DNA from 3 places in the Paenibacillus sp. Negev47 genome. Region 1 is predicted to be linked to each of the others. Evidence: a T-box and tRNA genes for the amino acid it is inferred to sense, from the RefSeq annotation. Region 1 holds a T-box; the other regions hold tRNA genes.
What was found. A T-box is a leader RNA that pairs with one kind of tRNA and senses whether it is charged. The one in region 1 lies ahead of leuS (leucine--tRNA ligase), so its partner is inferred to be a tRNA-Leu.
Positions count from the first base shown of each region.

Region 2: it has a tRNA-Leu gene. The T-box ahead of leuS (leucine--tRNA ligase) is inferred to sense a tRNA for this amino acid. The anticodon was not compared.
Region 3: it has a tRNA-Leu gene. The T-box ahead of leuS (leucine--tRNA ligase) is inferred to sense a tRNA for this amino acid. The anticodon was not compared.

Region 1 is NZ_CM177754.1:1,723,427-1,730,861, forward strand. Features, by position in the region: gene rsfS (ribosome silencing factor) at 1-189, shown strand, start outside; gene AC4G47_RS07925 (CvfB family protein) at 186-1,091, shown strand; gene AC4G47_RS07930 (class I SAM-dependent DNA methyltransferase) at 1,414-2,184, shown strand; gene AC4G47_RS07935 (phosphotransferase family protein) at 2,402-3,358, shown strand; T-box leader at 3,471-3,739, shown strand; gene leuS (leucine--tRNA ligase) at 3,814-6,258, shown strand; gene comER (late competence protein ComER) at 6,239-7,084, opposite strand; gene AC4G47_RS07950 (ComEA family DNA-binding protein) at 7,271-7,435, shown strand, end outside.
Region 2 is NZ_CM177754.1:4,513,996-4,521,430, reverse strand. Features, by position in the region: gene AC4G47_RS20180 (C40 family peptidase) at 1-146, opposite strand, end outside; cyclic di-AMP (ydaO/yuaA leader) riboswitch at 152-283, opposite strand; gene pelA (pectate lyase) at 711-1,664, shown strand; tRNA gene AC4G47_RS20170 (tRNA-Leu) at 1,839-1,922, shown strand; gene AC4G47_RS20165 (carbohydrate-binding protein) at 2,091-2,294, opposite strand; partial or broken gene AC4G47_RS20160 (glucuronoxylanase) at 2,290-2,616, opposite strand; gene AC4G47_RS20155 (hypothetical protein) at 3,223-3,513, opposite strand; gene AC4G47_RS20150 (alpha/beta fold hydrolase) at 3,747-4,517, opposite strand; gene AC4G47_RS20145 (divergent polysaccharide deacetylase family protein) at 5,119-6,054, shown strand; gene AC4G47_RS20140 (N-acetylmuramoyl-L-alanine amidase) at 6,029-6,814, opposite strand; gene AC4G47_RS20135 (YqzE family protein) at 7,008-7,235, shown strand; gene AC4G47_RS20130 (hypothetical protein) at 7,309-7,435, opposite strand, start outside.
Region 3 is NZ_CM177754.1:4,605,399-4,612,833, forward strand. Features, by position in the region: gene AC4G47_RS20620 (helix-turn-helix domain-containing protein) at 1-467, shown strand, start outside; gene AC4G47_RS20625 (sn-glycerol-1-phosphate dehydrogenase) at 696-1,844, opposite strand; gene AC4G47_RS20630 (hypothetical protein) at 2,004-2,189, shown strand; tRNA gene AC4G47_RS20635 (tRNA-Leu) at 2,291-2,374, opposite strand; gene AC4G47_RS20640 (Gfo/Idh/MocA family protein) at 2,602-3,594, shown strand; gene AC4G47_RS20645 (sensor domain-containing diguanylate cyclase) at 3,667-5,283, opposite strand; gene AC4G47_RS20650 (spermidine synthase) at 5,355-6,098, opposite strand; gene AC4G47_RS20655 (LysR family transcriptional regulator) at 6,263-7,165, opposite strand; gene AC4G47_RS20660 (SDR family oxidoreductase) at 7,225-7,435, opposite strand, start outside.

The DNA.
Region 1 (7,435 bases):
GCCACTGAAATTCGCAAACAGGCTCATGCAGCCGGAGCGACGATCAAAGGTATCGAAGGTATGGATTCCGCACGTTGGGTACTGATGGACATGGGCGATGTCGTTGTTCATATCTTCCACCGCGACGAGCGTGAATACTACAATATTGAACGTCTATGGTCTGATGCCAAAGTGGTGGAAACCGTATGAGTTTGATTGCTGGAACAGTCGTCTCTTTGCCGGTTTCACGTGAAGTGTCTCCGTTTGGCTTCTTTTTGACGACAGGATCGGAAGATGTACTTCTTCACTATACCGAGTTAACGCGGGATGTTAAGATTGGCGAGACGCTTGAGGTCTTTGTATTCTTTGATACAGAAGACCGTCTGGCCGTAACGATGAAAAAGCCTTATCTCATGCTCGGCGAAATGGCACGACTGGTTGTGGCTGATGTTCACCCACGACTGGGCTGTTTCCTGGAAATGGGACTTGGCCGGCAATTGCTGCTTCCTATTCGTGAACTGCCTGAACTGGAAGAACTGCGTCCTCAAGTAGGGGATGAAGTCTTTGTAATCATGGAACATGACAAGCAAGGACGTCTGCGTGCCAAATTGGCCGGGGAACGTGAGCTTTCACCACTGTCTTTCCATGCTCCAACTTCATGGTTAAACGAGTGGGTTGAAGCGACGGTATACAAGCCACTGCAGATGGGTACTTTTGTACTTGTAGAGGGCGGTGTACTGGGCTTTGGCGCGATTGGTATGATTCATTCATCTGAACGCAGTCATATGCTGCGTCTTGGTGAGAAAGTTAAATGTCGGGTGACACTGGTACGTGAAGACGGACGTGTGAATCTGGCCATGACTCAACTAAAACAAGTTGGACGTAACGAAGATGCAGACAAGCTGCTCGCCTTTATGAAAGAACGTCCTATGGGCGGCATGCCATACTCGGATGCAACTCCGCCGGATATCATCAAGCAGCGCTTTGGCATCAGTAAGTCTGCTTTCAAGCGTGCCTTGGGCAAATTGATGAAAGACGGACTGATCGTGCAAAAGGAAAGCTGGACGTATTTGTCCGAATCTGCACCTGCGGATCAGAATGATTCGAAGTAATTGAAATGGATTAAGTGTATGTCATATTGAACTCGCAGAAGGCAGGGTTAGGCTGGGTAAACACCGGATGCCCCTGTCTTTGCTTTTGTTATATAAATTGAACTAAACATTTACGCGAAACGGAGAGGACAGAAAGAACCTGAAGAAGCGGAGCGTTCGCCTTTATCCCCGGATTTACTCCTTTATAAAAGGAATCAAAAAAATCTGGGGATAACAGCGATCGGAAGGTTGTTCTGTCATTGGAGTGTCCAGTGTAAATAATCCTTAGTGCAACTTGTATAGACCAGGATTGAAAAATGAAATTGAAAGTGCGGTGCCTGACATGTCTTACCGGAAATTTGCCTATGTCTATGATGAATTAATGGAAGATATGCCTTATCCGGACTGGATAAGGTTTGCAAGAACAGCCTGGGAACATCATGGAATGCCCAAAAGTGTTGCTGAACTTGGCTGTGGAACGGGCTCGATTACGATCCCGCTCGTGAACTCCGGTTTTGAAGTTACAGGCATTGACCTCTCAGCAGATATGCTGTCGGTTGCGCGCAGTAAGATGGAGGCCACGCCTCAGGGTCATCGCTTGTACCGCGAAGGCAGTGTACGTTGGGTGCAGCAGGATATGCGGGATTGGCGAGTTCCGGAGCCTGTAGACTCCGTTATATCTTTCTGTGATTGCGTCAATTATCTGCTCGAACAAGAAGATGTCGTTCGTACATTCCAGCGCACATATGAGATGCTGAAACCTGGTGGAACGTTCCTGTTTGATGTTCATCATCCCAATACCCTTATTCGTTATGATGAGGAACAGCCTTTTGTGCTGGATGAACGCTCCGTATCGTATATTTGGACCTGTGGATTGGATCAAGATCGATGTGAGATTGAGCATCATCTGAGTATCTTTTCGCGTGTGGATGATGGTAGCAAAGATATGTATCAGCGTTTTGAAGAAGTCCATGTCCAGCGTGCATATCATCCGGACTGGATGAAGCTGGAGTTATCCAAGGCAGGCTTCAGAGACGTAAAGGTATATGCCGATTTTGAATGGGAAGAAGCCGGAGACAGCGCACAGCGCTTGTTCTACGTTGCTGTGAAGTAAGAGCGAATGATGGGAGCTGTCCTTATGGTACATAAGGGCAGTTTTTTGTTTGATTTTCCATGGAGCATGAATAACAAGCTTCTGTAATAGGCAAAAGGAAATGCGAGGAAGACTTACGAGCGTGACAAAAAGTATTGCTAGTTATAGGGAAGGAAGCCATAATGGTTGGATAGAAAGCGTTTTCTAACCGAATTAATTGTCAAAGTGAGGTGCAGTAATGGAAAGTACATATAAAACAAGACTCACGCCGGAACAGCTGAATGCCATAATCAAACAACATTTCTCTACAAGTATACAGGATTATAAGGAGATGGTGGATGGCTGGGCCAATCATGCATATCTCATTACCCTAAGTGATACACAGCGGGTGGTACTCAAAATTGCCCCGTCGGCTTCGACAAATCTGATGCGCTGTGAGCAGGACCTCATGATTGCCGAGGTTGAGGCATTACGCCTCATTACGGAATTACAGGATGTTCCCGTACCGCAAGTGCTGGTTTATGATGATTCGTTAACCATTGCTCCAGCGCGTTATTTTATCATGGAGTATATGTCTGGAACACCCTACAATCAGGTCAAGGATCAATACGCGCCGGAAGAGCAGGAAGCTATTGAACAGCAGCTAGGTCGTTATAACCGTCGGATTAATGAGATCAAAGGCGAGAAGTTTGGATATTTCTCGGAGCAAAAACAGCGTTATTCCACTTGGAAAGAAGCATTTATCCATCTGATGGATGACATTCTTACCGATGGGGAAGAAGCTGGTATTACATTTTCGATTGAATACGCTGAATTGAGACGCTTGGTTGAAGAAAAATCGGATGTGTTGGACGATGTAAAAGAACCTGTACTTGTCAGTTGGGATCTGTGGGATGGCAATGTTCTGGTAGACGCAGGTCGTATCACAGCTATTATTGATTTTGAACGTTCTCTGTGGGCAGACCCTTTGATGGAGCATTACTTTAGTCATTTTAACTATACTCCCGGATTCGTGAAGGGATACGGACAAACGATTACGACTGAAAGTGAGCTGATAAGAAGAAGTCTATACGACTTGTATTTTGATCTGGTATTACGCATTGAGTGCGCTTATCGCCAATATGATAATCAGGAACATGTGAATTGGGCCATTCATAATCTGGAGGAAGGCATCGAGCGTTTTCGTTTATCCTGAACAGCAACGAGTGTCATTGATCGGTACGAACCGTGTGCCTCAAAAGGGTGATTATAATGTATAACATTGACTTTGGGCTTGCTTTTTTATATAATGTTCCCGATATTGTATACATATTTCGATGATAAGGATCAGTAGTAATTCCTGTACATAACAGAGAGCCGGCGGTTGGTGCAAGCCGGTTGACAGTGATTTGCGAACTCGCCTTGGAGAAATGCGGTGATTACACCATTCTGTTTAACCTACTTGTAAAAGCTTGGGCTCAGGAATGGAAATCCGCATCGGTTAACCGCCGTTACAGGTCCAAAGGGAGTGGATGACGAAGCACGTTCGTCCGCTAACTAGGGTGGTACCACGGGAATTCAACCTCTCGTCCCTAGCGCTGCAAACGCTACGGGATGCTGAGGTTTTTTTGTTGCAATTAAAATGCGAATAACCTGAAGGAGGAACAATAGATGAGTGAGAATAACCAGCCGAAACACGGCTATCAGCCACAAGTCATGGAAAAAAGTTGGCAGCAATACTGGGATGCAAATAAAACGTTTAAAACGGGTGAGGACCCTGCTAAACCGAAATTTTATGCACTGGATATGTTCCCTTATCCATCCGGTTCAGGTCTGCACGTAGGCCACCCGGAAGGATACACGGCAACGGATATCGTATCACGTTACAAGCGTATGCGCGGTTACAATGTATTGCACCCAATGGGTTGGGACGCTTTCGGACTGCCTGCTGAGCAGCATGCACTGGATACAGGTGAACATCCACGGCATATTACATTCCGCAATATTGATAATTTCCGTCGTCAGATCAAATCGCTCGGGTTCTCTTACGACTGGGATCGTGAGATCAGCACAACGGACCCTGAATACTATAAATGGACGCAATGGATCTTTATCCAGCTGTACAATAAAGGCCTCGCTTATGTGGATGAAGTGGCAGTTAACTGGTGTGAAGCACTTGGAACGGTACTGGCTAATGAAGAGGTTATTGATGGCAAGAGTGAACGTGGTGGACATCCGGTTGTACGCAAACCGATGCGCCAGTGGGTCCTGAGAATTACCGAGTATGCGGAGCGTTTGTTGGAAGACCTGGAAGAGCTGGATTGGTCTGAAAGCATCAAGGATATGCAGCGTAACTGGATCGGTAAATCGACAGGTGCAGAAGTTGTTTTTGCCATTGAAGGTCACGAAGAAGTTATCAAGGTGTTCACAACCCGTGCAGACACATTGTTCGGTGCGAGCTTCGCGGTTCTTGCTCCGGAACATGAACTGGTAGAAGCAATTACGACCGATGAACAACGTGAAGCTATTCAGGCTTATCAGGAGCAGGCTTCTCGTAAGAGTGATCTGGAACGTACCGACTTGGCCAAAGATAAAACGGGTGTATTCACAGGAACCTATGCCATTAACCCGGTTAATGGTGCAAAACTGCCAATCTGGATTGCCGATTATGTCCTTGCTGGTTACGGTACAGGTGCAGTTATGGCCGTTCCAGGTCATGATGCACGTGACTGGGAATTTGCCAAGCAGTTCGGTCTGGATATCATCGAGGTTATTCAAGGTGGAGACGTTACACAAGAGGCGTATTCTGGTGATGGCGCGCATGTAAATTCTGACTTCCTGAACGGACTGAACAATGAAGAAGCGGTTGCCAAGATGATTGCTTGGCTGGAAGAGAACGGCAAAGGACAAGGCAAAGTAACCTATCGTCTGCGCGATTGGCTGTTCAGCCGTCAGCGTTACTGGGGTGAGCCAATCCCAATCCTGCATCTGGAAGACGGAACGATGAAGACCGTACCGGAGGATCAACTTCCACTGCTGCTGCCTGATATCGACCAGATCAAACCTTCGGGTACTGGAGAATCACCACTGGCGAATGTTACGGAGTGGGTGAATACGGTAGATCCGGAAACGGGAATGAAGGCACGTCGTGAGACTAACACTATGCCACAATGGGCGGGAAGCTGCTGGTATTACCTGCGCTTTATCGATCCGCACAATGACAAGGAACTGATCTCCAAGGAGAAGCAGCAACAGTGGCTGCCAGTTGATCTGTACATTGGCGGAGCAGAGCACGCCGTGCTTCACTTGCTGTACGCTCGTTTCTGGCACAAAGTGCTGTATGATCTGGGTGTTGTGGATACCAAAGAGCCTTTCCATAAACTCGTGAATCAAGGTATGATCCTGGGTACGAATAATGAGAAAATGAGTAAATCCCGTGGTAATGTCATTAACCCGGATGAAATCGTTAATGAATTCGGTGCAGATACTTTGCGTCTGTATGAAATGTTCATGGGACCATTGGAAGCAACAAAACCGTGGAATGCTAACGGGGTTGAAGGCATGCACCGCTTCCTGTCACGTGTATGGCGTCTCTTCATCAATGAAGACACAGGAGCCATCAATGACAAGATTACGGTGGACGGTGGAACAGACGAGTTCAAGCGGACGGCTCACAAAACGATCAAAAAAGTTACGGAAGATCTGGAGCATCTGCGTTTCAACACATCCATCAGCCAGCTGATGATCTTCATCAACGATGCATACAAAGCCGATACACTGCCTCGTGAAGCGATGGAGAACTTTGTGCAGCTGTTGTCACCACTGGCACCGCATATGGCAGAGGAACTGTGGAGCCGTTTGGGTCATGAAGGTGGAATCTCTTACGTGGCTTGGCCTGAATATGATGAGTCCATGACAGTGGATGCGGAAGTAGAAATCGTTGTTCAGGTAAACGGTAAAATCGTAACACGTGCTACAATCGCGAAGGATCTGGATGCACAGGGTATGCAGGACTTTACGATGGAGCTGGCACCTGTTAAGCAGGCGCTGGAAGGCAAGACCATTCGCAAGGTCATTGCCGTTCCAGGCAAACTCGTTAATATTGTTGCCGGTTAATCTCACCGGCTCGGAATAGTTCATCCAGCTTTAACAAATCTTCATCATACTTGTCATGCGTTGTGTGGATCAGGCTGTCGAAAACGCCGTCGAGGCTAACCTTCAGCAGTGCAAGTGCCTGAGCGGTTATACCGCCAGGTACAGCGACACGAGCCTGAAGTTCTTGCGGCGTGTAACCTCCTTCGGTGAGCAGCTTGCCTGTTCCCAGGAGCATTTCGCCAGCCAGAGCACAGGCATCTGCCCTTTTGATGTCTGTCAGCTTCACTGCACTTTCGATCCACTGTTCCAAGAAGAACGATATGAATGCTGGTCCGCAGCTGGAGAAGTCGGATGTAATTCGTGTACAGGCTTCATCCACTTGGTACGGCCTGCCTATATGACTGAGCAGACTTTCTAACACAACACGGTCTTCACTGGTCATTCGTTCACCGTGTATGCACAGGGACGCTCCGCTGCCGACCTGGTGTGTGACGCTGGGAATAACCTTGGAGACTTTGCAAGGAAGTGAAGATTCCAGATGGCGCAGCTGCACGGGACTGGTGATCGAGACAATTATATGATTGGGATTCACGACAGGCAGGATGTCTTCAATGACATGTTTGAATTCAAGCGGTTTCACGCACAGGAAGATGATATTGCTTCGGATCACCGTTTCCCGATTACTCTGGGATTCATGCAGACCAGGGTAACGGAGGGATAACTGACGTACTTTGGACGGGGTTCGATTGCTGGCGGCGATCTGCCGGGGCTCGAGTGCACCCGATTGGATCAGGGCATAGATCAGCAGGCTGCCCATGCTGCCGGTTCCGATAAATCCAACCTTCATTGTTTCAGGCCTCCTTTCATGCTTTACGGTACTGGCGCAGTTCATTCCCTCTATATCTATGCGTGAGGACCTGTTTCACATGACATGAAAAATGCACAACTTGTTTCATCAGGAAAGTTCAACGGTTCGGAAGCACCGCCCGTATTCGAAATGAATGATTTTGAATTCAGGGAGAGGTGTGGAAGAATGAGATGGAATAAAGGAATGACCATCGCTGCAGCGGTGGTTGGAAGTATACTCATATTATGGTCGGGCAAAAGTGAACAACCACCTAGTGGCTGGGAACCCTTGCAGCTCGGCACCGAGAAGCCGACGATAGAGCAGGAACTCCCTGCTGTACAGTCGGCTACT
Region 2 (7,435 bases), 2.8 Mb from region 1:
AAGCCAGCCAGCGTCGTGCCACCCCACTTGTAAGGTATGCCTGTCATGTTGTTCACTACGGAGTTAATACTGCTTGCCTCTGTGCTTGTTGCCCCGGATGTAAATAGTACAGCTGCTCCAAAAATGGAGATAATCAGTTTTTTCAAAATAAATGTTCTCCCTTCGATGCCTACGGAGTTAGCTAAGGGTTCGGTAGAAGGTTCCCTATATTTCCTATGTATAAGAATAATTCACCCAAATTGGTTCCCCCGTTTTCAAACATGAAACTCGGCAATGAATAATTAAGTTTTTGTAACTATTTGAAACTATATTGCATAAATGCGTAATTGTCAAACCCATTTAAAACCCTTCGTTTTACCCCAATGTTATCGGAATTACGGTTTTTATATGAAAGAGGGGATCAAGTTTGGGTATCATTCATGACAAAAACGTCACTATTGATTCGTTGAAGGTGATTTTGGACAAATAAATAAGTTTGTCATGAGTTAAAAGAACTATTCCGTTATGTAGAATTAAAGAGATTATATTGATTAAGTTGCATATATTGACAAAAATCGATTTTTTGCATATTATCGTTTTATCCAATCCACATATTGGATGGAATTTGATTTTATTGTGCGATGAATTCAAATAAAGGAGGTTTGGGGTTCGAATCTTAAGTTAGGTAGAAGTGGGAGATTTATTAAAACGAACATAGGAGAGTGTTATCTTTGAAAGCAAAAAAAATAGTTACTTTTGTTCTAGCATGTACCATGGTATTCTCAGCCGTTGGAATGGCAGTTCTCCCTGTAGCAACGGTATCTGCTGCCGATGCATCAGGTACAACAGCAAGTATTTCCGATGTTTTGAAGAACCAGCTGCCAGATGGAGGTTGGAGAAAGGATTATAAACAAACCAGTGGAGAATGGGCGAAGTCCACGATTGACAACAAGGCTACATACTCAGAGATTAGAAGATTGGCGAAGGAATTCAAAAAGACGAATGATCCGCGCTACTCAGCGGCTGCAATTAAAGGAATCAATTTTTTGATTAATATGCAGTATTCAAACGGTGGATGGCCGCAAGTGTACCAAAGCTCCGGATATCACAAACACATCACTTATAATGATGATGCCATGATTAACGTCATGTACATGCTGGATGAAGTAGCAACGCGTAAAGGTGACTTCTCGTTTATCGACAGTGCCCTTGCCAATCGCAGTAAGAACTCAGTTGCTAAAGGTGTAGAAGCGATTCTGAATACACAGGTCGTTTCAGGCGGTAAGCTGACAGCATGGGGACAACAACATGATTCCAGTTCCCTTAAACCGGCAAGCGCAAGAATCTATGAAGTACCATCGCTGACGGCTGCAGAGAGTGTAACGATTGTTAAATTCCTGAAAACCAGACCTGCTAACGCCAAAATTACGGCATCCATTAAAGGAGCCGAGGCGTGGTTTAACAAAGTGAAGATTACGGGTTACAAGTATGAAAGAGCAAACGGAGACAGCAAAATTATCGCTGATTCCAAAGCTGCACCGATCTGGGCTCGCTTCTACGAAGTGGGAACGGATAAACCGATCTTTATTGGTCGCGACGGGGTAGTTAGATACAAACTAAGTGATATTGATAAAGAAAGAAGAGGCGGTTATGCATGGTACGGTAACTGGCCTTCCAAGCTGTAAATAGTAAGGAGTCGCAGGTTTCATTGCGTCAATTCCTAGTAACTATAAGTAAAGCCCGACTCAGACATGGACGTCTGGCTCGGGCTTTATTGTTATTATTTTCACTGTTGACACGATAGATTCCGCATGATATATTATTTCTTGTCGCCGAGATTGCTTACGGAGATATAATATGCGGTCGTGGCGGAATTGGCAGACGCGCACGGTTCAGGTCCGTGTGGGCTAACCCCCGTGGAGGTTCGAGTCCTCTCGACCGCATCAAATAAATAAAAGGTTCCTCTTAGGCTAATACCTTCGAGGAACCTTTTTGTATTGTCCCAAACAAGTTGTCTCGTCCGATAGTTTACTGAGCCGACACTTGAATACGATCAATATTCGGTCCTTCCGTCCCGGTCGTGACCAGTCTCAACGTGTTCGTGCCTTCATTCATCGGAACCTGAATTGTTTTTCGCCCCACGTCGACCAAGCACCTGTCGACGCGAAGGAAGCATTGCTAATTAACTTGGTTCCGTTCACAACGTACACGTCGAGGTTCCGTGTCCCGCTCTCCAGGGCATAACGGATTTTCACGTTTTTGGTGCCCGTGGTGGCGCAATAGATACTATTCCATTGAATCGCTGCATCAGTCATGAGCGTAGTCCGGCTCGTTTTGTACTGAAATGGCATACAGATTCACGCCGTTATCCTTCATGTAGGTAACGAAATCGTTAAGATGCTGGGTATATGCAGCATACTTGTCGTATTTCAGCCGTTTGGCGTTGGTGTCTCCGTTTCGGTTGAAGGTCTCAACCATATCACTTGGAGGATTCCACGGTGAGGCAAATACCAATGCACCTTGTTCAATCGCTCTTTTCGCTGTGGCTACTTCTCTGTACCAGTTATTCCGATTGTCATCGACATAGATTCTCAGAATGGAAAAGCCAAGCTGATTCTGTCCGTTGCCAAAGGCTGAGATTCATGATGTTTTTGGCAAAAAAATTGGAAAACAATATCCATATCTCTGAATCTACGAGATTGAACTGACAACAGTCAGAGATTGGGCAGATATGTTGAAGCAGAAGCTGCAAATGGATGTGCTGCAAGTGGTGGCCGGCCTGATATGAGATGCTCTCGCGAGGTATTCTTGTTGTGGTGTGGAAGTTTCGGGATGGGGAAAGAGCCTTTCCTTTATCTGTAAAGTGACCGATATACAACAAAATTTAGAGGGATTCGCGAGTAAAGCCTGTATGCATGCAGACTTTTTTCGCTGTACGCCTGTTTTAGATTAAGATGGGAAAACCTTTGCATACATATAACTCACGACTAAATCAAACAATGAGAACAGCAAACTCCCGAAGGAGGGCACTCATCAGTCGAGAAAGAACAACTAGTCAGTCGTATTCAAGTTGAGGTTCTTCTTCAACAAGCGTTTGATTCTTCGCTGATTGTTCTGAGGCCTATATGATTAGTTCTGAAGCGATAGAGATAGGCGCTTGTGTCTTTTCTTGAATCGTGTTCTCTTGGAGTGCCGCTGTAAAAACGAGTTCGTTGTATAGGAAGCACTTTCTGAACTTTTTGATCACCTGAAAAGAAAATCATACTGCTGACGTTTGAATAGCTGCAGATATTCATCCTCACTGCGAATAAACTCACCGTTGTCATACTTATTCATAAACCAGTTGTTGATTTTATGTTCCGGACATAAATATGGCTCGATGACAATCATTGTTCCTTCGGGCTTCATTACGCCAAAATCCAGAACGCTTTTATTTTCTATGGAGAAACTGCTTTTGATATGCTCGTGGATATATTTATTGGTGAACCATTGTGGGCGTACAAACCGATGATACAGGCGCGGGGACAAATGCATGAGATTTAACTCACCACCATTTCATTCATATTGAAGCATAGTTTACTACTAACGTTACAGAATAATACTTGGGAATATCGACCTAACGCTTTCTCTCCCAGCTGCGTCCTTTTGGCAAAAAAAAAACTTGGATAACCCCAAGATTTTCAAGACACAATCTACATAAATAGAGTGAACAGTGTAGGAGGAAAAAGGATTTGGATATTGCCTGCGATCCTTTATAAGGATCATGCTTATCGGAGGTGGTAAATAAACTGTTTGATTAGTTCGTTCAAGGTACCTGCAGCTTTTGTTGGGATCTGATGTTTGGCATTATTGATAAAAACCAGCTCGCTCCTAGGCAATCGTTCTTTCAGTAAATTGGCGTAGGGATGGAACAGCGTATCCTTCTCACCGTATACCAACAAAACGGGTTGAAGAATATTTCCCAATTGTGCCGTACAGTTATAGTGCAGACTGTATTGATAATATTGTTCGGCGTTTTTTGGGGTTGTTTTTTTGGCATCGTTAAACAATGACCGGAACAAAGACAGTTTGAGCTTCGCTTGGCCCCAGGAGGTAGAAAGCGCAATTGGACCGACCGCACCGATGCGAGACAAGAGGAGCCCGCTCGATATTTTGTTTTTTAACTTAGGATCACTGACTTCTGACATTCCGCCAATTACAATGCCGCCGAGTGCCCGTTCAGGACATGTCAGCAAAAAATCGAGCACTACCGCGCCGCCGGTTGAGTATCCGCACAAAAATGCTTTTTCAATCTTCAAATGGTCCATCAGCTGGCAGATATCCTGGGCGATTAACGGATAAGTAATCTCTTTTCTGGATGGTTCGCTTTGTCCATGACCGCGGATGTCAAAAGTGATAATTCGAAAATCCGCCGACAGAGGCATCTGATACTGAAAATTCCGGCTTGTCAATACCGGAGGATGGATGAATATGATCGCTGTTCCTTTTCCACAATCTGTATATTGCATTTGATATCCATTTATAAAGCTGTGGGACATTCTGAACTCACCATCCTTCATTGTTGCGTTTATGTTTTGATCATGAGACCACCGGTATACTTTAATACCGGTGGTTTGTTTCACGCTTATAAATGCTGTACTTTAGAACATTTTTCGAACAGGAGACATCATCTGACGCCAGTCAACGTTGCTTAATCTGCGGCGTCGTGTAATCCCGAGGGTAGTCAATCCAACCCCTAAAACCAATACAGACATTACGATTCCTCGATTATTTAGGAGTCTCATCCATTGCATGCCAATTCACCGCCTTTTAAAGGGTTATTTGTATCGGATTAACGATCTTTATTGTACGTATGACCGGATCCCTTCATTCAAGGAAATAATGTTTGTTATCCCCAAGAGATTTAACGGAGCACAAACGACATTACTTTTGAAATGAAGCGACTTCATTTACCTTCATTATCATCCATATAAAAAAAGTATATTTTCCAAATTACCTGTTTTTATTTCACATGCTGCATTTCCTCAGCATGGACATCCCGTGCAAGCAATTATTTACCGTTAGCGGCAGGGAGTCCAGCGTACATATTCAGCCTTCCAATATGAAACAATGAGTAGACGGACATAAGGAGGGGACACCATGAAAAAGGAAGAAGCAGACAGACAGGAGCCAAAAAGAAAACATATAGCCGTAAAAGCGATCGCGGCTGGCATGACACTGCTTATGATGTTGCAGGGCTCAGCCGGAGCATATGGAACTGCTGAAAGCCATTCAGACTTGTTTGCAAATACCAATGCTGTGCAGATCGTGCAGAAGCCTGCTGGTAAGGAAGGTTCTATCTCAGAGTTATCTGCACCGCGCAAGCGCATGGCCATTATTATTGATGACGTCGGCAATGACATGAAAGGGACTTCCGAAATTCTGGCTGCGCCGGGGAAGCTCACGGTTGCGGTCATGCCTTTTTTGCCCACAACGAAGAAAGATGCATTGGCGGCCCACGAGAAGGGAATGGATGTCATCGTGCACATGCCGATGGAACCTCAAAAGGGAAAACCCGAATGGCTCGGCCCGGGAGCCATCACCTCGGATCTGTCCGATGAGGAAGTTCGAAAACGCGTCGAAAAAGCCATTGAGGATGTGCCTTTTGCCATTGGCATGAACAATCATATGGGCTCCAAAATCACTTCCGACAGGCGCATCATGTCGATTGTGCTTGACGTATGCAAGGAACGAGGCCTCTTCTTTGTGGACAGCCGTACGAATTTTCGCTCTGTAGTGGGTGAACTCGCGATATCCAAAAATATGCCACCTGTAGGTAATGACATTTTCCTGGATGATCAAAATTCCAAGCAGCACATTCGCAAGCAAATGGATCTGGCAGCTCAACGTGCGATTGACAAGAATATATGTGTCGTCATTGGTCATGTCGGCCATACGGGGTTGAACACATCTGCTGTGGTTCGTGAATCGATCTCCCGTCTTCAGGGTCAGGTTGAATTTGTAGGGATTGGTGATCTGGTCCGCGAAGTGTGGAATTGGGATGCTGCCCCTATACTACCGACAGGAAATAAATAATGCCATTGGCGATGGATTGGGCGATTCGTTTTTGCTCTGTTGGATCACTCATTCTGGCTCGATCTTCGGCATTGCTCAAAAAGCCGGTTTCGACGATGACGGCAGGTTGCTTCACATAATTTAACATATAGAAGGGCCTGCCCCACACAACTCCACGCTCAGTACCACACAACTCGTTCATCGCATCCTGAATGGATTGGGCCAGCAGATAGCTCCTGCCCTCCTTCTGGTGCAGTACCACTGGACCGTGTGTAGCGGATCTTGGACTCCAGTTCGCATGGATGCTGACTACGATATCTGTACTCACTTCTTCGCTGAGGCTTTTACGTTGGGCAAGATCTCTGGTATGACGGGAGCGGGTGTTCAGCCAGCGGTTCTCATCACTAAGTGCATAATCACCAAGTCGGTTAATGATGACGGCGTAACCTTTGCTACGAAGTAGGAGATACACCTTTTGGCTAATGGCGAGGTTAATATCTTTCTCCAGCACACCTTGGGCTGATGTACCACCGTCAACACCGCCATGGCCCACGTCGAGCAGGATGACAGGTGCCGCAAAGGCATGATGACTTGAGCGATAAGCATCTCCATCGGTCACTGGCAGCATGGATGGACTGTTCTGAGACGGAGTGGAATGATCTGAACTTTGAGATATGGCAAAATCAAGATAGGCTGCTTTTCCATGAGCGATCTGTGGCAGGATGGGGAGGAACTGGAAGCTGATCAGCAGGGCTAACGAAGCGGTCAGCAGCTTATACATGGGAATACACACTCCTTCATGAAATAGGTATCGGATGCAGATTAATGACTGTATGGATACCTTTGGCATTAGACTGTGCATTCTGAGGGTTTTCATACGCCTTTCAAAAAAAATGTTTAACTACGGCACATCTTGCACACACTAGAACTATCGTAAGCTCCGCGAAAGTGCAGGAGCAAAGGGGGCAGAGGTTATGGCCAAAAGTGATGAATTGGTAAAATACATTACGCAGCGAGTAGTTCATTATATTGATACACCGAAGGATGAGCGGAAAAGTCGCGCCAAAAAGAAAGAGCCTTGGTCAATAAAATGGTTCGGTATGATTCCATTCGCTGTATCCCTGTGGGTAGGAAAAAAGGAAAAAAAATTGGACACAGAGTCTCATAAACAAAGTTCTTCGGGCAAGGGTGACTACCGTTAACCTAATACCGCTAATATAAAACCAAAAGACGCAATCCCTTTTAAAACATGGGAAGGCGTCTTATTTGTTGTGGTCAAGGCTTCGCAATGTAAAATTGACCATCTTGTTGCAATGTGCTTAATGGGACAAAGCGTTGAATAGATGGTTTTCCGCCTAGCGCTACATATAGAATGGACTCTTCTTCCTGATCTGTATGCCAT
Region 3 (7,435 bases), 2.9 Mb from region 1:
TTGCCGTGCTGATGGCCAATGATATCAAGCTGTCCCAGCTCGCAGAGGACCTCTCCATCTCTTCACGCAGTGTCAGTGCGTGGGTGTATGAAGGACGGATACCCGGCAGTACCAATTTGGACAAGACATGCCAATTACTCGGTTACCCGCGCCACATTCTCTTTAATGAAGAAGTTGTGCGTAATAGCCCTGTGATATGTCAACCCGAGTCATCTCGCTTCATGAAGCGTACGGTGACCCGTTCTCCGGTTAGTAACCGTATTCTGACAGGCTTGTGTATGGTCCATGATTTGTCGGTGACAGATGTCAGCCACTGGATCGGGGTTCATCCCGGCACTTTCCGCAAATGGCTGCATCAGGGAACGCTGCCTTCTGCTGCGTTTCAGGAACAAGCGGAGCAATTTTTCCGCATCCCGAAAACTATTTTGTTCGCAGATGTCATCTTGAAAGATCGTCGCAACAACTAAATAAGCGAACAGCCAAAAGGCTCTGCTCTCCCCTAGGGAGGCCAGAGCCTTTTTTAACGTAAAACGTATGCCTTCTCTCCCGGACTTGAAGCAGTCTTCTGGCTATTCCATCGGAAATGTCAGATAATCTCCCCTTCTTCGCCTTTTGCTTCCAAAGAGAGCCATTACAGCCCTCTACAAGCTAAGTTTACACATTTCATCATGACCGATCTCTCTAAAAGGCTATCCTTACCTCGTGTTCAACACTTCATTGATATATTTCAATCCGGTATATCGAGGACGAAGCGTATGCGCTGTGGCGAATGCATGCTCTACCATTCCCGGGGTTACACCCAGTTGTTCAATAGTTACCGGTCCGCCTACTTGTTCCAACCAAGCGGTGAGCTGAGCAACCTCCGGCAAATGGTCATATATGCCGAACACCGGTTCACTCGAAGTCTGTGCGAGTTCTTTATATTTTACAGTAAGCAATGCACAAGCTACACCAACTTTGGCACCATGCAGAACCAGTCTCTCTCCCGCTTGCATCAGGTCCATCTCCCAGATATGAGACAGGTGGTGTTCTCCTCCAGACGCCGGACGGGAGTGGTCAATGATCAGCATGGAGATGCCGGATACAATTAACGCGTCCATTAGTACAGCCACCCCTTCCGCTCGTCCCTCCGCAATAGCTTGTACATGATCTATACAGGTGTTCAGCGCTTCTTCTGTCATCCGATAAGCGACCGGACAGAACGGTTCTCCGCCCAGTTCACGAGATACAACCCAGTCTGCAAGCGAAGTATATTTACCAAGCATATCTCCGAATCCGGCAGCATTCATCACTTGGGGGGCTTGCTCCAGAATATCCAGATCGGCAAAGATAGCCTCAGGCGGCACAGCCTGAAATGTCTGTTTGACTCCGCTTACAATTAAGGGTGCACCTGCAGAGGTAAACCCATCTACCGAAGCCGCTGTCGGTATGGACAGAAATGGCTTGTTCATTTTGGAACAGACAAATCGCACCAGATCATGGATGGTACCAGAACCCACGGCGATGACTGCCTCACTAGTCAGATTCACACCCAACATGACTTGTACAATAGCGGCTTCGTCGGCAACGATATCACCCGTGTGATTCTCCGATAGAGCGATCTCATCCACATGAATCCCCGCTTCCCGAATACTGCTCAGAACATCAGACCCAGCGGCCCGAAACGTATGACGATCATAAACAATCGTCACTTGATGGTACCCTCGCTCAGACAAATAACCCGGCAACCTCTGAATGGCCCCAGCTTCCAGATGAATCAGCATATCCACCATTCGATGTTGATGTCCACAAGCACACTGCTGCGCTTCCTCATTCCATGCTGCAATTCGTTCGTTCATATTCATTCGCTCTTACCCTCCCATATGAGATCTCATGCATAATTAACGGGTTAAAACCACAAAATGAAAAAAGGAAATAAAATGTGATGTTTTTCCTGATCACACTTTACTTCCTATACCCAACATTTGCAAATCCATATCTCACATTTCCAAGTAGGTGAATCGATGAAATTAACGAAAGAATTAGGGATTTCGCTCGGATTTCTCGCCGGAACCACCTTTGGTAGCGGTATCGCTTTTTTGTTTCGTCTCCAGTCCGTTGAAGTTATTGCCAGTGTTACGCTGTTCGGTATCGCAGGAGCCATTGCGGGAATCATCATGGCAGTCATTTTGCGACAGCGGCAGCATTAGAATGCCAGCGCATCATGGCGAATTCACACTAATTCTACAAAAAAATAAAGAAAGGTTCATGAATTGCTCTGGAGCAACTCATGAACCTTTCTTTTGTTTGATGCGGTCGAGAGGACTCGAACCTCCACGGGGGTTAGCCCACACGGACCTGAACCGTGCGCGTCTGCCAATTCCGCCACGACCGCATAATATGTATCTCCTCATCCATCGATGAAAAGCGCTCCGGTGAAGCAATTCCTTGTTTTACCGTAATTCAGAGTATACATGGTCCAAAATTAAATTGCAACTTCTTTTTTTTTATTTCATTCATGAAAAGGACATATGTCCTTTTTTATCAAATTCAAACATCCTATCGTAGCATTAGGCACATAAACCAACCATGCAACTGAAAAAAATGAAGGAGAGATCCACTTTGAAAACAGCCAATCTTTGTTTTATCGGTGCCGGATTTCATGCATCCACGAATATATATCCTTCTGTTGTTGAGGCTGGAGGGCAGATCCAGGCCATTGCCACTCGCAGTATCGAACGCTCTGAAGCAGCTCTGCTGCGATTTGGCAGCAACGGAAAAGCGTATGACAACGCTCAGCTTATGTTACAGCAGGAAACCTGTGATGGAGTCGTTGTCGTCGCCCAGCCTGTAGATCAGACCGCTCTTGTCCTTGAATGTATTCGGGCTGGCAAAAATGTATACGTGGATAAGCCGCTCGGATGGAACGCAGCCGAAGCCGCCTCTGTAGCAGAAGCTGCCGAACAGGCTGGCGTCGTCGTCATGGTCGGTTTCATGAAACGTTATGCTCCCATATATATGAAACTCAAGGAACTCATTGATGGCGGTTCGCTAGGTAAGGTGCGTTCATTTCAGATGAAGTTCGCGGTAGACAGTACGCCATTTTGCAAGGATGAGGAACAATTCATGAAGCTCGCTTCCATTCATATGGTCGATCTGATGCGTTTCCTGTTCGGAGAAGCCGTACGGGTTACAGGCACAACTGTGAGGGATAAGGAACATATCAACCAGAGCATCTCCCTTGTATTTGAGAATAACGTCGTGGGCAGTGCCTATTTCATCGGCATGAGTGCGTGGTCACGAGAAAGCGAAAATGTACTCGTGACCTTTGATAACGGATTTGCGTATGCTGAAGAGATCAACACACTCACTGTTCATTCATCCCGAAGCTCAACCAGCCTTCCCTGGAAATCTCTTGAGGAACAAGATAGCGTATATACTCCTTCCGGATCTCCCATGTCTGGAGCTTATCGTGACCTTTATCTGCGCGGGTTCGTTGGTGAAATGGCTCATTTTATTGAATGCTGCCAAAATCAGGCTGTCCCACATTCCAGTGCCAAGGATAATATTGGAACGATGGCACTATGCGACGCTATTCTATCGTCACTGGGGTGACGTATATACGTTCATTTTTCAAGATAAAAGACAAAAGAAGCTGTCCCTTGTTCTTAGGGGTCAGCTTCTTTACTATTTGATAACGGTCTGGATGGTAATCGTGCGGTTACGTCCCTCTTCCTTCGCTTGATACAGAGCATTGTCCGCCAAGTGGAACAATTCCGTTGCCGTTGTGGAATGCAATGGATATTCAGCAATTCCAGCAGAGATGGTGACAGAACGATCGATAGGCAATATACTTTCTTCGACCGTTATTCGGATACGTTCAGCAATCTCAAAGGCGACATTGGATTCGGAATTTCTTAACAACACAACAAACTCCTCTCCTCCAAAACGAGCGCAGACATCTTCTGGTCGAACGGACAATTGAATGATGTTGGCAATATGTTTCAGTACTTCATCCCCTGCATGATGCCCGAATGTATCGTTAATGGATTTGAACCGGTCAATATCCAGCACAATAATGGTGAATGGTGCTTCTTCCTGAATCCAGTCCTGAATGACCTCTTCGAATGTTCTGCGATTGTTCATGCCTGTTAAGACATCTGTTCTGGCGTCATAGGCAAGCTGGTTCGTCTGTTTCCTAAAGTTCGCCATCGCTCCAACAACCGTTCGTGTGAGAAGATCAGCCTCCCTGTTCCAGTGAGGCTTCATTACCGGCAACTCCACTTGCCCCTTATCAACCTGATTCACCAAATCAGCGAGCAGTACAAATGGGCTGGCCAGCTTGCGTGCAACCCGAACCACAATAAGGGTCAGAATCAGGAACGGCACTGAAGTATACAGCAACAACATACGGATATGATGATTCAGCTGATCGTAGACCGTTTGAGTTGGAGATACGATCACCACTCCCCAGTCTGTTGATGGAACTTTGTAATAACCCGCAAGTGAATCCACACCTGCCAGGTTTTTGTATTGCTCTTTCCCCGTCTCGTTTTTTAGCAGCTTTTGTACCACTTCATTTTTACTGACATTTTCACCAATTCGGTTGGTGTTTGGGTGAAATAACAAAGTGCCCTTCTTATCCACAATAAAAAAGTAGGAACCATTACTTGTCTTGAGCTGACTGCCAAAAGACAGACTCAATATATTATTTTCCTGTAAAAAGATATTTCCACCGATTGTTCCTTGGTACTCCCCTGCCGAATCAAAGATCGGTTCACTTACAAATACAATTCTGCGTTTGGTTCTGGGTGTCTGGTACGCTTCGGAGATATACGAAGCCCTCAATTTAACCGCTTCTTTTGCTGCATTGGAACTAACATGGTGACCTACGCTAGCCTGTGAGTAAGGTGAGGTAGACCTGACTACTCCCGCTTTATCTACCAAAGAAACGGAATTGAAGAAGTTACTGCTATTGCGAACCAGATCAAGAGTGGAGTTCAATTTGTCCGCATCGGTGTAATCCATCTCTGGGAAATACTTGGCTGCATATTTCAAACTCTCCTGCATGGAATAAAATAGTGAATCCAGCGTTTGGCTCATTTGCACAGCGCTTGCGTAATTTAGCGACAGAGTGTTATCAATGAGTGATTGTTTCTGAGATGTATAAGATGAGATGACCATGATGGTCAATGTCATTAAAACTGAAATGGTGACCAACCCGCCAAGCAAGGCCGTAAGGCTAATCTTCTTGATATTTTTTAGTTTTTTTCGTAATCTGGATATCCTGTTAGCTGCAATCATTTATTACTTCCCCCGGATTTTCATGAAAAAGCATATTCCCTCTATCTTATACGAAAGTTGTTAAGATCGGATCAACCAGAATCAACAATGATATATCCCTCTTCTGGCTCCTGTTCAACAAAGCCCGCCATGTGACGAAGCTGAAAATCAATCGGATGATGACTGCCCATCAAAATACGATTTTGGACCTCATCTGCCGTTTCTACAGGCAATGCGAATGCACGTGTATAGGCAAACTGTCCCTGAAGTGTGGTATAGACCGCATTGACAAGCCGATCATTGCCCGCACGTCCGAACACATTAAGGATCACAGCTCCATCCGAGTCCAGCTTGTCCTTGACCATGGCAAAAAAGTTACTGGATATAAACTGCTCAGGTGTGCCCGTTGCCGTAAATGCATCAACAATAATATAATCATATGTCCCAGCGGGTTCATGCCCTAATAATTCACGACCATCCCCAATAAGCACAGGATTCCCTTCATATCCAAAAAAGGTTCGGCTCAACTCAGCAACCTCTGCGTCCAGCTCGGCCACCTTTACCTGACGATCGGACAAGTAGGCTGGCAACGTGCCAATACCATGTCCCACCACAAATACTTTATCAAATGCAGGGTCATTTCGTTCCATTAGATGCACGATCGCTCGGGGATACTCCAACACCATCCGGGCAGGCTCATCCAGATCCATGGCTCCCTGCACAGCTGCGTTGGAGAATTCCAATACACGAAACCGTCCCTTTTCTCCATAAAGCCTTTTCGTATCATATACCGTCAGCTCATGCTGTTCACTTTTATTTCGATACAGAACTCTCACGAACCGTTCTCCCTTCGTACGCTTACACTTGTTCGACATATATCTTCATTCTATTACACGGGATGACAACATACCACCCTATACTTGAATGATCGTAGTAGATCAAGAAAAAGACTGTTTCCGATCATACGGAAACAGCCTTTTTTATGAACCTTTCAACATTATTAAGAGCCTATAGCCTCATGCAGAGCCTGGACATATTCCACGCCCAGATTGGAGAGAGAAGTACTCTTGTGACTTATCCAGCCTACATTAATGGATTCCTCACATTCCAGCGGAACAGGAATGATCTCGTTTCCGTTCAGATCGGCGCTAAGCACTCCTGTAGAGATGGTATAACCATTCAAACCAATCAACAGATTAAACAACGTTGCGCGGTCATTGACCTGGATGCTTTTCGGATGAGATAACGTACTCAGGATTTCTTCGGAAAAATGAAAGGAATTGTATTCTCCCTGGTCAAAAGACAGGTACGGGTAATCCTGCAATTGCTCGATTGCAACCGATTCTTGCTTCGCCAGGGGGTTCTTCACACTGATAAAAATATGTGGCTTGGCCATGAACAGGCTTGTGAAAACCAGACCCGCATCTTTTAACAATTTGTTAATTACTTTAGCATTGAACTCATTCAAATACAGGATGCCAATTTCACTACGCAGGCTTTTCACGTCCTGAATAATCTCATAGGTCTTCGTCTCCCGGAGGGCCAACTCGTATTCATCCTGACCATACTTCTGTACCAGACGAACAAAGGCATTCACTGCAAACGCATAATGCTGCGTCGATACGGAGAAATGCTGCGGCGAAGGTTTCGCGTTCAGATACCGATTCTCCAGCAGTTCGGCTTGCTCCACCACCTGCCGTGCATAACTCAGGAACTCCACGCCTTCTTTGGACAGCGATATGCCCTTATTGGTACGTTCAAAAATGGTAATGCGTAGCTCCTGCTCCAGATCCCGAATGGCGTTCGACAGACTGGGCTGGGAGATAAACAGCCGTTTGGCTGCTTCATTCATCGAGCCACGTGTGGCAACTTCAATCACATATTTTAATTGCTGTAGGGTCAAGGTTGAATTCCTCTTTTCGATATCATTGTACCTATTATATACCAAAAGAGACTCTGAACTTAAGCTATACTCGCTGTAGGTCTCACTACAATCTCATTCACGTCGACCTCTTCGGGCTGGTTGATGGCGTATAGGATACTTTGCGCAATTGCCGAGGCAGGAATGGAGATGTTGCGATACTCTTTCATCAAATCCCTCGCTTCTTCATCGGAGATCGTATCCGCCAGTTCCGATTCGGTCACACCAGGAGAAACGAGTGTTACCCGGATA